2 regions of the Pseudoalteromonas sp. NGC95 genome follow, and region 2 is predicted to be linked to the other one. Evidence: predicted binding sites of a transcription regulator. Region 2 holds the regulator's gene; the other holds the start of a gene.
What was found. The regulator sigma-54, encoded in region 2, starts transcription at its own class of promoters, with help from an activator protein. The targets are predictions, from matches to a motif close to GTTGGCACGNNNNTNGNNT.
Positions count from the first base shown of each region.

Region 1: the regulator sigma-54 is predicted to act here: its motif matches at 4,333-4,351, upstream of flgJ (flagellar assembly peptidoglycan hydrolase FlgJ).

Region 1 covers NZ_JADYWR010000005.1:224,009-232,260, forward strand. The annotation lists gene flgL (flagellar hook-associated protein FlgL) at 1-1,209, opposite strand, end outside; gene flgK (flagellar hook-associated protein FlgK) at 1,212-3,278, opposite strand; gene flgJ (flagellar assembly peptidoglycan hydrolase FlgJ) at 3,280-4,296, opposite strand; gene I6E70_RS06980 (flagellar basal body P-ring protein FlgI) at 4,469-5,563, opposite strand; gene flgH (flagellar basal body L-ring protein FlgH) at 5,575-6,258, opposite strand; gene flgG (flagellar basal-body rod protein FlgG) at 6,275-7,063, opposite strand; gene I6E70_RS06995 (flagellar basal body rod protein FlgF) at 7,085-7,828, opposite strand; gene flgE (flagellar hook protein FlgE) at 7,986-8,252, opposite strand, start outside.
Region 2 covers NZ_JADYWR010000001.1:203,070-211,321, reverse strand. The annotation lists gene I6E70_RS01005 (YgiQ family radical SAM protein) at 1-563, shown strand, start outside; gene I6E70_RS01000 (protein disulfide oxidoreductase) at 755-1,306, opposite strand; gene mgtE (magnesium transporter) at 1,363-2,721, opposite strand; gene I6E70_RS00990 (HPr family phosphocarrier protein) at 2,852-3,124, opposite strand; gene rapZ (RNase adapter RapZ) at 3,167-4,012, opposite strand; gene ptsN (PTS IIA-like nitrogen regulatory protein PtsN) at 4,031-4,483, opposite strand; gene hpf (ribosome hibernation promoting factor) at 4,488-4,775, opposite strand; gene I6E70_RS00970 (RNA polymerase factor sigma-54) at 4,802-6,301, opposite strand; gene lptB (LPS export ABC transporter ATP-binding protein) at 6,371-7,096, opposite strand; gene lptA (lipopolysaccharide transport periplasmic protein LptA) at 7,093-7,638, opposite strand; gene lptC (LPS export ABC transporter periplasmic protein LptC) at 7,628-8,182, opposite strand; gene kdsC (3-deoxy-manno-octulosonate-8-phosphatase KdsC) at 8,179-8,252, opposite strand, start outside.

The DNA.
Region 1 (8,252 bases), on a different contig from region 2:
CGTTTCTTGTTTGGTTAGTTCGCTAATAGCTTCTGCCATATCAACTTCAACTAAGTTAGAACGATTACTTTTATTTTGAATGTCGAGCGCTAAGTTAGAATCGCTTACTCTTTCAAGCGCGTTCATACGCCCGCCTAAACTTGATTGGGTAAACACCACTTGCTCACTCGCATTTTGTAATTGCACTAAGCCATCAGCAAGTACTTGCTGAAAGTCATCACCTTCAAGTGCGCCATTATTAAGGCCGGTAATAAGTGATTGCAGTGTATTGAGTACGTTTTCTTTATGTGGTTTTTCAAGGCTAAAATCGAGTTGGCCAGGCGCACTACCCTCAAATTGAATTTTCATACCTGCAAATTCAATTGTATCATCTGTAACTTCACCAGTTTGAGGCGGGGTAAGCGACACGCCATCTTGTAAAATTTCGTATGTATCAGGATCGTTTGTTGTTGCACCAGCGGTTGTGACTACACTAAAAGTATTTGCTGTAGGTGAAACTGGAGTCGTTGGATCAGCATTGTATTGAGCTTGATGGAACTTATCGAACTCGGCTTGGCCATCAACATAAACAGTGCCTTTAGTAATATTATTTGTAGGTGTTGTTGTTGGTATTTCTGCTTTATTATCGAGTACATTTAATCTGGCATCTGTTTTTTCAAACGTATCAAAGCCGTTATCACTCGCTTTAATTGATACACCTTCAGCTATTGTAATTTGGTGCTGACCTTGGTCGCCTTTATAGCTATATTCACCCACTGCAGAATCAAACTGATAAGGCTGCGTGCTGTCTTGGTAACCTGAAAATATAAATTTTCCATCTTCTGATCGGGTGTTCATTAAGTTAGCTAACGTTTGTTGAATGCCACTAAGCTCTGATGCAAACGTCTTTAAATCATCTTTAGTATAAACACCATTACCCGCCTGAATAGTGAGCTCTTGCGCTTGTTGAATATTACTATTTATACTTTGTAATACGCTTTCTTCAGTTTCAAGGCGGCCATTTAGCTGGTTAATATTTTTAGTGTATTGCTCATTAGTTTGTATTTTATTTGAATACAGCATAGCTTGCGAAATAGCAGCTGGCGCTTCTGAGGTGGTTAAATACTTTTCACCGGTTGTTACTCGCTCTTGAGCGCTGGCAACACCTTGTTGGTTGTCGAGTATTTTATTTATGTTGTTTTGGTACATTAAATTATTTGATAAACGCATAATTACCTCGCCGCATTTAATAAGGTGTCAAAAATTTCTTGAGCTGCTGCTAAAACTTGTGCTGATGCTGAGTATGATTGTTGAAAACGCAGTAAATTTGCGGCCTCTTCATCAAGGTTTACACCCGATAGTGATTCATACCATGCCTCAGACTGCTCTGCTAATGCATTAAACGCACTACCGCTTGTTATTGCTTGACCAGTTATAACGCCTATATCACTCACTAACCCTGAATAAGCTTGGTTGAACGTTTTATGGTTGTCGGCCGTTGCTGTTGTTTCTACGTTTAAGCGTACTAATTCGCCATTTTGTAAGTCAGCTAATTTTAAACCATTACGGTTATCGTCAAAGCCGCCTTCGTTAAACTCAAGTGTAAAGGTGTCGCCTGTTGCTGGTGTACCTTCTATGTCAAAATCAAAACCATAATCGCTGTATGGCGTTCCTGCTTGAGATAAAACATTATTACCTGGCGGTGGAATAATAATTGTTGTTGCCGTATTATTTTCATCAGAAATTTGATATTCGTTTGCAGTGCCTGTTTTTACTAGGGTAATACCGCCATTGGTCAAACCGGGAGCGGTGGTAAAACCACCCGATGTCACGCTTGTTACTTCTCCCACTGAAATAGTAGCGGTGCCTATATTATCTATACTGTTAGCAGTACGAATAGGCGATGCTAGTGCTAAATCTTCTGCGCGCCCTGTTGCAAGCGTAATGCTAGAAGCCGAGTCAGAATTAAGCTTAATTTGAAACTGATCTCCCACGTTACCTGTTTTGGTTGTATCTATATTTAATTGTAGTCCGAAGGAGTCTTTTACCGTTGCTAATACTTCTGGTGTTGTAGCTGTTGCCGCTTGATAAGGGACTGCATTTCGAATATCGTCTGCATTTATGATCCCATCAGCTGGGATATCTGCAACTGATGGGTCACCTAGCGGCTCGCCTTTATTATCTACTGGTTGAATAGAAACCGATGCAGCACTCGTATAAGTAATAATAAAGTCACTGGCAGGTAATTCACTGCCTTTACCGGGCTCTACAGTTGCAGTCATACCAGCATCACCAGTATTCGCTTGATACGCATAAGCGCCAACGGTAGGTATATTAAAAATATTACCACCTAGCTGGCCTGTTGCATCCATACCCAATTTGTTTTGTTCGTTAAATGCATCAGCTATCGCTAAGCCCATTTGGCCAATTTGGTTTTGCGCAGGGACTAATATGTCATCTCTAAAAGCAAGTAAACCGCCAATTTTACCTTTAAGCTTGCTTACATCAACTTCAAGCGGCACTGCTTTGCCACCGTTAACATCAAGCGTGAATTCTTTAAAATTAGGATCAGGATCCCCCGTCATCGAAAATAAGTTAAATGCGCCATTTTGCATAACAACCGCTTCGCCTGTGCCCATAAAAACGAGTTTTTCGCCATTTGGACCATCAAGCGTTTCTATGTCTATTAGCTCTGATAAGTCGCGTATTGCTTTATCGCGTTCGTTATAGGTAGAGCTTGCATCTGCGGCGTTATTAGTGCCATTAACGGCTGCAATATTTTGATTTAGCGTGCTAATACTTTGAATGAGTGAGTTTGCTTCATCTGAAAATATTTCGAGCTGCTCGTTCACTATACTTTTTTGATCAAGCACGATGCCAGAAAGCCTATCCATTTGATCAATTAAGCTTTGCGCATCTGTCATTACTAATGAGCGAGCAACGGTAGACGACGGCTGATTTAGCGCTTCTTGTACGTTATTAAATAAAGAGTTAATACCAGTTGATAGATTATTCGACTCTTCAGAAAAAATAGTATCAACTCGATTAGCCTCAGTAATAAACTGATCGAAAAACGATTTATTTGAGGTATCACGATTTAGCTGTGACTGAGCAAATTCGTTTAATAATCGGTATGTTTCGCCCCGCCCTACTTGGTTATCAACCATAGTAGTAAACTCTGTACGCTCGCGCACATAGCCTTCGGTATTAACATTGGCGATATTTTTACTTGTCGTTTGCAGTAGCTCCGAGCTTGCTCTAACCCCAGAACTGGCAATGTTTAATAAATTAAACGACATGTTACTCTACTCCTTGGCGGATCACGTTTGCCGCAATGTCTTTTAGCTGACTACTATTGAGCACTTTTTTTATTTTGCTGGCATAATTTGGATCGGTTGCATAACCTGCTTTTTGTAATGAATCTAAAAAGTCATTTGGTTTTGCTGTATTTTGTAATGCTTCTTTGTAGCGCGGGTTTTGCGTTAAAAAATCAACGAAGTCGTTCACGCTATCTTTAATTGAATCGTAGGCTCTAAAGCTGGCTTGTTTTTTAACGGGTGTACCTTGCTCAAACTCAAGCGTTACTTTGCTTGCTTTATCGCCTTCCCAGCTTTTATCTGACTTAATATTAAATAAGTTATTTGAGCTACCACCGTCACTTCTATTAATAATGTGCTTACCCCAACCGGTTTCAAGTGCCGCTTGTGCAACCATTACCGCTGGGTTTAAACCAATTTTTTGCGCTGCAGTTTTAGCGTGTTCCCACACTGAACTTACAAACTCTTCTGCATTTTTAAATGTTGGGCTATCGATTTTAGACTCTGCAGTATCGACTTTAGGCTCAGCAATATCGGCTTTAGTGTTATTAACGATAAGATCGGGTTGCTTATTTTTTTGCTCATGAGGAAGAGCAGATCCCACTTGTGTATCGCTGAAAATATCGTTGGTTGTTCTAAGTACAGAGCCTGGCATAAAGTTTTTAGACTCAGGCGATAACTGCTGAACAATTAAATCGGCAAGGCCTAACGAGCCATTTGAAGAAAGCTCTGTTGAAAGTTGCTGGTCGTGCATTTCTTCAAAAAACTTTACGCCACTTGAATTAAATGGGCTGTCTTTGTCTTCAAATGCTTCGTTAGCTTTGCGCATTCCTTTGAGCAGCATTTGCGTAAAAATAGCTTCAAATTGTGCGGCCGCTTTTTTAAGCGCAGCTTTAGAAGCATCAGTTGATGCATCGCCACTGGTTAAGGCTTCTTTACGAAGTGAATCTAAGTTGCCTAAATCAAAAAAGTTTTGTTTATCGAGGTGATTAGTTTCCATCGGCTTTTTGACACAAAATGAATAATGCAGTTAAAAATGCAAAAATTGAGCCACTACCGATAAAACGAGGAAGATAAAAATAATAAACTTAAGTTGCTGTAAATAAAAAGCCCTATATCTTGTTTCAAAAATATAGAGCTTAAGTAATACGTTATTTATTGACTTGAGTTATTTATATAACAACTAACTGCCCGTTAATTGCGCCGGCTTCTTTTAGTGCTTCTAAAATAGCCATTAAGTCACCAGGCGCTGCGCCTACTTCGTTAATTGCGCGAACTAAATCGTCAAGGCTTACACCTGGATTAAATACAAAGGCGCGCGAGTCGTCTTGGTTTACATCAATAATACTTTGCTGAGTAACAACGGTGTCACCGTTTGCTAGCGGGTTTGGTTGCGACACATTTTGTTGCTCTGCAATTGTTACTGTTAAGCCACCATGAGTTATAGCCGCAGGCTGAAGTTTAACGTTTTTGCCAATGACAATTGTACCGGTACGCGAGTTAACTATAATTTTAGCGGCCATATCAGCTGGCTTAAATTCTAAGTTTTCGAGTGTCGATAAGTACGATACACGCTGGGATGCATCGCGTGGTGCAATAACACGGATAGAAACAGAATCAATTGCTTGTGCGCTATTTGGGCCAACTAGGTCATTAATTGTTTTTTCTAGGCGTTTTGCCGTTGTAAAGTCTGGGCGGTTTAGGTTGAAGGTAATGTAATCGCCTTGCATAAATGGGCTTTCTACAGTGCGTTCAACTGTTGCGCCATTTGGTATACGACCAACTGTAGGGGTGTTAATTACAACCTTACTACCATCAAGGCCTTGTGCCCCTAAGCCACCGACAATTAAGCTACCTTGTGCAATTGCATACACGTTACCGTCTACACCCTTTAAAAAAGTTTGTAGTAAAGTGCCACCACGTAAACTGCCTGCACTACCAATGGAAGAAACCGTAATATCTATTGTTTGCCCGGGCTTTCTAAATGCAGGTAATTCTGCATGCACAGCAACAGCGGCAACATTTTTAATTTTAGGACTTTGAGTTGAAGGTAGCGTAATACCAAAGCTGTTCAACATGCCTCTAAAACTTTGTTGTGTGTATGAGTTTTGCTCGCCAGTGCCCGGTAAACCAACCACTAAGCCATAACCAACTAATTGGTTAGAGCGTACGCCTTCAACCATAGACACATCTTTTATGCGCTCAGCACTGGCAGTAAACTGCCAACCTAATAACACAACTAAACATAAAGCTTTAAGGCTATTCATGTTGTTACCCTCTAAAATGGAAACAGCGAACTGCTAAAGAAACGTGTAAGCCAACCAGGACTTTGCGCTTCTTGCGTTTGCCCTTTACCTGAGTATTGAATACGTGCATTAGCAATACGGTTTGATTCAACCGTATTATCGGCGCTTACGTCTTGAGGGCGTACTAGCCCTTCTAGACGAATAAACTCTTCGCCGGTATTAAGCGTTAGCCATTTTTCGCCGCGTATAACTAAATTACCGTTAGGTAAAACACGCATTACATTTACCGAAATATCGCCTACTAAGCTGTTTGACTGGTTTGATTTTGAATCACCCGTAAACGACGAATCACTACCAATACCAAACTGAATGCTATCGCCACCTATATTTACTGGTAGACCACCTAATCCAATCACTGGGTCTAAGCTTGCGTCAGTTTCTTTGTCTGTTTCTGTTTTAGCGGCCTTTGTTGCTTGAGTAGACTCTTGCAGTTTAACCGTAATTATATCGCCAGTACGTAGCGCTTTTTTATCAGAATATAAGTCGTTTGATGTATGAGTATTAAACAATGAACCTGTAGCTACCAGCGGCTCTAAAATAGGCTCGGGGTACATAGGTGCGTAGTAAGGGTCGTCCTGCACTACCTCACTATTTTGCGTAGACATACAGCCACTTAAAAATAATGTGCCCGCTGCAAATAAAATAATATTACGCATAATTCCCCCTACTCTATTAAAGCTGTTGATTGATATAACTCATCATTTCGTCAACGGCCGAAATTACTTTTGAGTTCATTTCGTAAATACGCTGAGTTTCGATTAGATTTACGAGCTCTTCAGTTACATTTACGTTTGATGTTTCGAGCGAGCCTTGAATAATGCTACCTAACCCTTCAACACCAGGATTACCTTGTACCGGCGCACCACTTACAGCGGTTTCGGTATAAAGATTTTGACCGATTGGCTCAAGACCCGACGGATTAATAAAATCACTAATAGTAAGCTGACCAATGACCACGTTATCGGCTTGGCCTGCAACACGCACAGATACTTCACCGTCTTGCGAAACCGTAATTGATTGCGCGTCATCAGGTACATTCATTTCTGGCTGAATAACGTAACCTGCGCCCGATGTTACAATGCGTCCATCGCCATCGGTAGTAAACTGACCATTGCGCGAGTAAGCAATATTGCCATCTGGTTGCAGTACTTCAAAAAAACCTTCACCAGAAATCATCCAATCTAGTGAGTTTTCGGTGGTTAGCATGTTGCCTTGCGTAAACTCTTTTTGGTTAGCTACAACTTTAGCTCCCGCACCTAACATTAAGCCCGATGGCATTTCGGTATCTTGCGATGAACGACCACCTGGTTGATTAATATTTTGATAAAGTAAATCTTCAAATATAGCGCGGCTTTTTTTGTAACCTACGGTACTCGCATTCGCTAAATTATTTGAGATAACCGATATATCGGTTTGTTGAGCGTCTAGCCCAGTTTTACTGATCCACAATGCTGGATTCATAATCGTGTCCTCATTTTAAAGTTAAACTATGCGTAATAACTGATCTTGACGCTCGTCAATTTCTTCAGCTGTTTTCATTAATTTCACTTGTAATTCAAATTGGCGCTGGTGGCTTATCATGTCGACCATTTCGTGAACAGGGTTCACATTCGACATTTCAAGCGAACCACTTAAAACTTTTACATTGGCAGAGGTATCTACTGTTACATTTGCTTTTGGTCTAAATAAACCATCGTTACCTTTTTCGAGCTGTGAGCTATTTGCTTCTACCACTCTAAGCGTGTCTATTTCTTCTAAAAAGTTAGCGGGAGCGCCTTGTGGTCGAACTTGAATAGCGCCATCTTGGCTAAACCCTATTTTTTCGACTGGGACGGGTAAAATAACAGGTCCCCCTTCGCCAATAACTTGACGACCATGGCTGGTTACGAGCATGCCTTGAGCAGTAACGTTTAACGTACCCACTTTTGTGTAAGCTTCATTACCGGAGGCATCTTGCACAGCAAGCCATGCGTTATCGCTCATCGCGATATCTAAGTCTCGCCCGGTTTGAACAATGCCACCCGATACCATGTTAGAACCCGGACGCTCTTGCATTGAAAATACTCGTGTAGGCAAACCTTCGCCAAACGCTTGCATAGAACGCGCCTGCGCAAAGTCAGCTTTAAAACCCGTTGTATTTGCATTTGCCAAATTATTGGCTTTTAAAGCAAGCCCTTGTAGGCTTTGCTTAGCGCCAGAGGCCGCAATGTAGACCATTTTGTCCATAGTATCGACTCACATAAAAAATCTCTGAACTTACAAATGCAAAATAGATGCCAGATTAAATTTGACGCAACATTGAGAGGTATTTAGAAGGGCTTGCAAAGAGGACTTATAAAAAAGGCTGCAAAAATGCAGCCTAATATATTTAATAGGGTTTAGCTTATCGAATCTGCAAAATACTTTGCTGAATAGTTGAGTTAACTTCAAGCGCACGTGAGTTTGCTTGGTAATTACGCTGTGCAGTAATTAAGTCTACAAGCTCGTTTGTAAGGTTAGTATTTGATTGCTCAAGTGCTGATGAGTTTATCGATCCTAAAGTACCTGATCCTGGCTCACCTGCAATGGGATCACCCGATGTTAAACTTTTTTTCCAAGCAGTATCACCTACTTGCTGTAAGCCTTGTGAGTTAGAAAAGCGTACCATAGC
Region 2 (8,252 bases):
AACCAGGTATGGGGGCGTACGATCAATTTAAAGAATTATTTGATAAGTACTCTAAAGAAGCCGGTAAAAAGCAGTATTTAATTCCTTACTTTATATCAGCTCACCCAGGGACAAAAGATGAAGACATGGTAAACATGGCTTTATGGCTTAAATCGAATGACTTTAAGCTTGATCAGGTACAAAATTTTTACCCATCACCGATGGCTAATGCGACGACTATTTACCACACAGAAATGAACTCTTTACGTAATATAAAAAACAATACAGAAGTTGTTCCAGTACCTAAAGGTGCTCGCCAACGTAGATTACATAAAGCTATTTTACGCTACCATGATGCAGCAGGTTGGCCGATGATACGTGAAGCACTGCGTAAAATGGGTAAAGCTAATTTAATTGGTAAAGGGCCTAACTGTTTAGTGCCTGAAGAAGGGCGTGATGAAAAAGCAGGTAAAGGTGGCAGTAAAGGCGGACGTCCGGCACTAACGCGACATACCGGTTTTAGCCAATTTAAAAAGGCAAACACTAAACCAAAAGTAGGCGGTAATCGTCAAAGTACACGTTAGTGATTCAATCTATTAATAACTAGTAGATTAGTTTAATTACGCCAAGAGTTTTTAAGCCCTTTTCATGCGTAAATTAAGTAAACCTTGCTCTTTATTATCTATATTATTGTAGGTGATAAAGAGCGAGCTTTTAGAAACCCCTCTTGAGATAGCACGTATTTAGTGCCTATATACTTGCAGTTAGTTTTTTCTTAAAACGTTGATGATAACCACAAACGTAATTTAAGTGACCACAACGGCTGAATGCCTGTTAGCCCTTGCGTCATTTTATTATCTTTTAAGATTATATAAGATGGCGTGACTTGCCCTTGCCAATCGGCAAATATCTCACCGTGTTGATCGTTGACAGTGGTAAAACTGTAGCCATGATCATTTAGATACTCATGTAGTTTTTGATCCGAACCTGATTTTACTGCGATGCTCACTACAGGGTAGTTATTCTCGTTTGCGAGTTCGTTTATGGCAGGGGAGGTAATACTACAAATAGGGCACCAAGTTCCCCAAAAATAGACAAGTGTTGGTTTATCTTGGCTCATTGCTGACAAATCAATGTTTTGCCCTTTATAATCTATTAATTGTAATTGAGGATTTGCTGGCATAACAGGTTGTCGCCACCAATTTACAGCGTTATAAATTACGAAAAATATGAAACCATATATCAACACACTTTTTAATATTGATAAGCCTTTTTGTTTTGGCGTTTTTTTAGGTGTGTCTTTTTTATTTTTGGTATCCGTTGTCATAGTTGCAGCTTTACTCTAAGTGTTTTTTACTTTAGTTATTTGCAAAAGTTTCTAATTTAAACCAGCAACCAGGTAGCAGTACCTAAAAAGGCGAATATACCCACAATGTCTGTAATTGTAGTTAAAACTACACTACCTGCAAGAGCGGGATCTATATTCATCTTTTTAAGAATAATAGGGATACTCGCACCAGCAACACCTGCCACCACTAAGTTCATAAACATAGCGAAGGCGAGTACGCCACCAAGCATAAAGTCCCACTGCCATAGGGCAATAACACCTGCTATTAACAACGACCACAAAACACCGTTTAACGCGCCAATAGCAAGCTCTTTCATCATCAAGAAACGTTGGTTAGTTTGATTAATATGACCTACCGCAATACCACGGATAACAAGCGTTAATGATTGGCTACCTGCAACACCGCCCATAGAAGGGACAATACCGTTTAGTACAGCTAAAATAGGGAGCACATCTAAAGTGCCTTCAAAAAAGCTAGCTACAAAAGCAGCTGCAAGTGCAGTTAGTAAGTTGACACCTAACCAGACTGAGCGTTTTTTAGAGCTTTTTAGTACTGGCGCAAAGGTATCTTCTTCATCATCAAGACCGGCTAAGCCCAATAAACTATGCTCAGCATCTTCTCGGATTACGTCAACGATGTCATCGATAGTGACACGACCAAGGAGCTGATCGTTATCATCAACTACGGGGGCCGATATCCAATTATGACGTTCAAATAATTGCGCGACTTCACTTTCATCCATTGAGATTGGAATGGATTCACAATCTTCATCCATTAAATCGCGAACAATCTTTTCTGGCGGGTTAGTTAATAATGTACTCAGCGATAAAGCGCCTATAAAGCAGTTATGCTTATCAACAACGTACAAGTCATCGGTACCTTCTGGTAACTCGCCACGTAGCCTAATATACCTAAGTACAACATCAAGCGTAACATCAGGGCGAATGGTCACCGTATCGGTGTTCATTAGCGCGCCAGCAGAACGCTCTTGATACGAAAGTGCTTGTGTTGCACGTTCACGGTCTTGAATGTCCATCGCGCTAACAACGTCTTTATAGACGGTGTCTGGCAGACTACGTAATACTTCACCTAAGTCATCGTGGCCCATATCTTCTGTTGCGGCTGCAATGTGCTTAGGTTCCATTTGGGCAATAATGCCTAAACGAACATCTTCTGAGAGTTCTTCAAGAACATCGCCTTGCACATCAGGATCAACCAACTGCCAAAGGAGTCGGCGAATTTTATGCGGTGATGATTCTAATAATAATGCGGTATCACAAGGAGCTGTTTTTGCGAGCATGCGCCTAACTTGAACAAATTGACCACTATTGAGTGACTTAGTCACCTGTTTTAGTTGCTGTAGTGGGTAATCTTGTTCAAAAGCTTCAGGCATTGGCGTCCTTTATAAATTTTTATATTACTTTATGGGGAGAGGTGAGTTAACTGGCGTCACTAACCGTATTTATTTTATATATCTGTTTTAGTTGGGGCATTAGTAATGCGAGCATTATTTTTATAACTGTTTATTCTTGTTCATTAAAACGTTGTGCTATTAATTCTCCAACAGCATGTAAAGCTTGCTCAGAATCGGGGCCTTTACATACAACTTTTACTTCTTTGCCTTGGCTACTTTCAAGTAACATTAGTGCAAGTACGCTATCGCCTGCAGCTTCTTTGTCATCTTGAAATAATGTAATTGTCGCATCAAACTGCACTGCCAATTGGGCAAGCACGGTGGCTGCTCTGGCGTGCAATCCTAATTTGTTTTTTATTAAAAAAGTGTCTTCACAATGCATAACTTACTCTACCTAAGCTGAACAGGTGATTATTCAGCTATATTATTTTTCTTGTTCGCGATGGCGAATTTTCACATTGGGATGTGTCATTGCAAAACTTTCACCAATAGTTTGCGCTAAATATACAGAGCGATGTTGTCCGCCTGTACACCCAATAGCAATGGTTAAATAACTGCGGTTATTTCGCTCTAAGTGCGGTAACCATGTTTGTACAAATGTTTGAATTTGCCATGTGAATTTTTGCACTATGCTGTGATTGGCCAAATAATCTTTAACGGGTTGATCTAACCCATTTAAAGGTTTTAATTCAGGTTCCCAATGTGGATTTGGTAAAAAGCGTGCATCAAATACATAATCAGCTTCTTTTGGTATGCCGTGTTTAAAACCAAACGATTCAAACGTGACAATTAGTTGTTTATCTTTTTTACCTAAAATCTTTTCACGAATAGATTCAGCGAGTTGATGAACACTCAAATCAGTCGTGTCTATCATAAAGTCGGCGCGGGTGATTAATACATCAAGTAATTCTTTTTCTTTTTTGATGGCTAAATCAAGAGGCAACGAGTCAATTGATAGTGGGTGTAATCTACGAGTTTCAGAAAAACGTTTGATCAATGTTTGATCGTCGCTATCTAAATAAAATAACGTAGGTTTTGCAAAGCCAGGCAAGTATTCAAGAATATCGTTAAATTCATCTTGTTGTTTAGGGATGTTCCGCACATCAATGCTAACAGCAATTTTATCGTAGCTATCAGACACACTGCGAACTAATGAAGGAAGCAAGTTAACTGGAATATTATCTACGCAATAATAACCTAAATCTTCTACAACGCGTAAAGCAACCGACTTTCCAGAACCAGAACGGCCGCTTATGATAATTAACTCCATTTAACACCCTTTATAAAACTATGATTGATTGACAATAACTTGGTAAAGCTCAGCATCTGATTTTGCACTGCGTAACTGTTTACAAAAATCTTTGTTGTTTAGTTTATCAGCAATGGTTGCTAGAGTCTTTAAGTGCTGCTGGTTATCGCCATCTGGTACGATGAGTGCGACGAAAATATCAACAGGGCGATTATCGATTGCATCAAAATTTATTGGAGTTTCGCTAACGAGCACTAAAGCCAAAGGCTCTTCTGCACCGCTCATTCTTCCATGAGGAATGGCAATGCCACGCCCTATACCTGTACTACCCAATTTTTCTCTGCTCATTAAAGCATTAAGAATATCTTGTTGCGGTAAATACGGAAGTTTGTCGTGAGCAAGTTCGCTAATGAACTCTAAAATTCTTTTTTTGCTATTAAAAAGGACCGCAGCTTTGCTGCAGTCCTGGCATATAAGTGAGCTTAATTTCATCATATTAGTGTCGAGCAAGCTTCTCTTTGTGTTTAATTACTTGTCGATCGAGCTTGTCGATCAACGAGTCAATGGCGGCATACATATCTTGATGTTCTGTAGAGGCAAATAGCTCAGCACCGCTTACGTGTATGGTGGCTTCTGCTTTTTGATTTAATTTTTCTACATCGAGAATGACATGAACATTATTAATATGATCAGAGTGTCTTTCTAGCTTCGCAAATTTGGTATTAATATAGTCTCTTAGTGAATCGGTTAATTCTACGTGACGACCAGTTAAGTTTAGTTGCATAAGCATTACCCTCTTTTTTTTGCGTCTTAAATCAAACTTTTACGCTGATTTGACGGTGGAATAGCCAGAGATTCGCGGTATTTTGCGATTGTACGTCTCGCTACTTTAATTCCTTGCTCAGCCAATATATCCGCTATTTTGCTATCACTCAATGGTTTTGCTGAGTTTTCTGCTGCGATTAATTTTCGGATAAGCGCACGGATTGCTGTAGATGAACATTCACCCCCGTTTTCGGTGCTTACATGGCTTGAGAAAAAGTATTTAAGCTCAAATATACCACGGGGTGTGTGCATATACTTTTGGGTTGTTACGCGCGAAATTGTTGATTCGTGCATTTCTACCATTTCAGCAACATCATTTAAAACCATTGGTTTCATGGCTTCAGGACCGTGTTCAAAAAAGCCTTGTTGTTGCTTAACAATACAATTTGTTACTTTTAATAGCGTGTCGTTTCTACTTTCTAAGCTTTTAATAAACCATTTAGCTTCTTGTAAATGCGAGCGAATAAACTGGCTGTCACCACTGGATTTTACAGTGCGAGACATTGCCGCGTATTGGCTATTAACACGAATTTTAGGCATGCTATCTGGGTTTAACTCAACAACCCAGCGGCCTTTAATTTTTTTAACTGACACATCAGGAATAACATACTCAGATTCTTCTCTTACAATAGTATCTGCAGGTTTAGGGCTAAGAGTATGTATTAATGTCATTACTTCTTTAAGCTCTTCTTCTTTGAGCTTAGTTTTCTTCATTAATGTACGATAGTCACGAGCAGCTAATAAATCAATATGCTCGGTTAAAATCATTTTTGTTTCATTAATGTAAGGTGTTTCTTTATCAAACTGGTTAAGCTGAATACACAAACACTCTTGTAAACTACGTGCAGCAATACCAACAGGATCAAACAGTTGGATGCGTTTTAATACAGCTTCAATTTCATCAAGTTCGACTTCGTTATCATCTTCGTTTTCTTGATTAAAGCTTTCTAAAATCTCTTCGCAGCTTAGTGTTAAAATACCTGAATCATCGACGGCTTCTACAATAGCAATAGCAATAGCTTCGTCTGTAGGGCTAAATGGCGTTAGTTGTAACTGCCACATTAAATACTCATGGAGCGTTTCAGTAGAGGCGCCTTGGTATATTGATTCGTCTTCAGGCATCGGACCCGATGATGCTGCTGGGGCGGCACTCATGTACTCATCCCAACTAACATCCATAGCCATGTCGTCACTTAGCGTGTCTTTTGCAAGTGCTTCACCACTATCTTGTTCGTATTCGCTTGGAGCATCATCGGCAGATGCGCTAACAGTTATGTCATCTGTATCTGCTTTTTGCTCGTTTTTACCTGCAGCGTCTTCTGAATAGTCTGCTTCTTCAACCTCTAATAGCGGGTTGCTGTCGAGAGCTTCTTGTATTTCTTGCTGGAGATCCAATGTACTGAGTTGCAACAAACGAATAGCTTGTTGCAGCTGTGGAGTCATTGTAAGTTGCTGGCCCATGCGCAGCTGTAGTGATTGCCTCATGTATCTCTAACAATCCTTTTATGTTGTTATAATTAATACTAGCAGATGCTTAAAGACATGGCGTAAATGTTACAGCCTAAATTGCTCGCCTAAGTAAACATCGCGTACTGTTTTATCATTTAATACGTGTTCTGGAGTACCTGATGCAATCAGCTCCCCATGAGAAACAATGTAGGCTTTTTCACAAACATCAAGGGTTTCTCTTACGTTATGATCGGTAATTAATACACCAATCCCACGATTTTTAAGATGTTCTATTATTTTCTTTATGTCTAATACCGAAATAGGGTCAACACCTGCAAATGGTTCATCCAGTAATATAAATTTAGGATCTGCTGCCAGCGCACGTGCTATTTCAACACGACGACGTTCGCCTCCTGACAATGCCATACCTTGGCTATCACGAATGTGTTGTATGCTAAATTCATCTAATAATTTATCGAGAGTGTCTTCTCTAGCTTGTTTATTTAACTCTTTGCGCGTTTCTAAAATGGCCATTAAGTTTTGATAAACAGTCAGCTTTCTGAATATTGAAGACTCTTGCGGTAAGTAGCCAATGCCTAATCTAGCACGACTATGCATAGGTAAAAGAGTAATATCGTTATCGTCTATCGATATTTTACCTTTGTCGCTAGGTACAAGTCCTACTATCATATAAAACGTGGTAGTTTTACCTGCGCCGTTAGGGCCAAGTAAGCCAACAATACTGCCAGCTTTGACTTCAAGGCCGACGTTTTTTACAACTTCACGGCCTTTATAGCTCTTTGCTAATAGCTCTGCTTTTAATGTGCTCATGGTTGACCTTTGTCGCTTTTTTTACTTTTTTTAGTCTCGATTGGCACTAAAATTGTGTGAACGCGGTCAGTTGAGTTTTCATCTTTTTCGGCACTGATTAGCTGCTGCTCTATATCGTAGGTAATGCTTTTAGCATTTATTTTTTGTCCCGCTTGCGATACTTGTGCATTACCAACAAGCGTTAAAAAACGCTTAGATACATCATAACGTACTTCGTCAGCACTGGCGCTCATAGTCGTGCCATCTGATTGCTTTTCTTCAAAGTGCGCAGGGCTACCTGTAGCAATTAATAATTGTTTATTATCGCCAAGTTCATCGCGTTTATGTACTTCTAAGCGGTCGGCTGTGATACGGCGGTTACCGTGAATAATTTCAACGTTTTTCTCAAAAATCCCGACATTAGCTTTTAATTGACCTTCTTGCTTATCGGCGCTTATTGAAATTTGATTTGCAGCCGGTTGCGTGTTTTGCTCTGCAGCACTACTATTAAACGCTAGTATAAGTGTAGGAATAATAAGTGATTTTAATATTTTATTGGTCATAATATATGGTTCGCGTATGGTTAATTAGTTTTATCACTTCGGTTTTTAAGTCGGCTTCTAGGCCTTTACCAGTGATTTTTAAATTGGGCCCAGTAATGATAACGGGTTGCTCCGAACGCATTGTTAATAGCTTTATATCTACTTGAATATTATCAGCATTGATTTTGTCTATCATGGCGTTATCGGTTAAGTTTTTGGCAACCACATTGCCTTCTAAAATTAATTGTTTGTCTTCATATAATGTTGCTTCGTCTGCATTTATTTGCCACGTTTGCTTTTCGTTATATAAAGTAAAAATAGGTTTTTCAAAAAACGTAAAACCTAATTGTTGATATAGCTCCATTTTAGCCGCAGTGACTTTGTGGCTAATTTTACCTTGTTCGTCATAGGCTGTTTGTTTGAGTTCTATGGCTATGTAATCAGGCTTGGCAATAACTTCAGGCTCAGTCTGAGGTACAATATTTGTTTGTGTAAAATAAGGGTACCAAAGCCAAACCATACAGCTAATGAATAAAACGCTTAATATTATGCGCGCTGCATTCATGAACTAGTGCCTTGTGTAGTCAATGCTTTACCATTTTCAAGCATAAGTAAGTCGGTGAGCTCTCTTACTG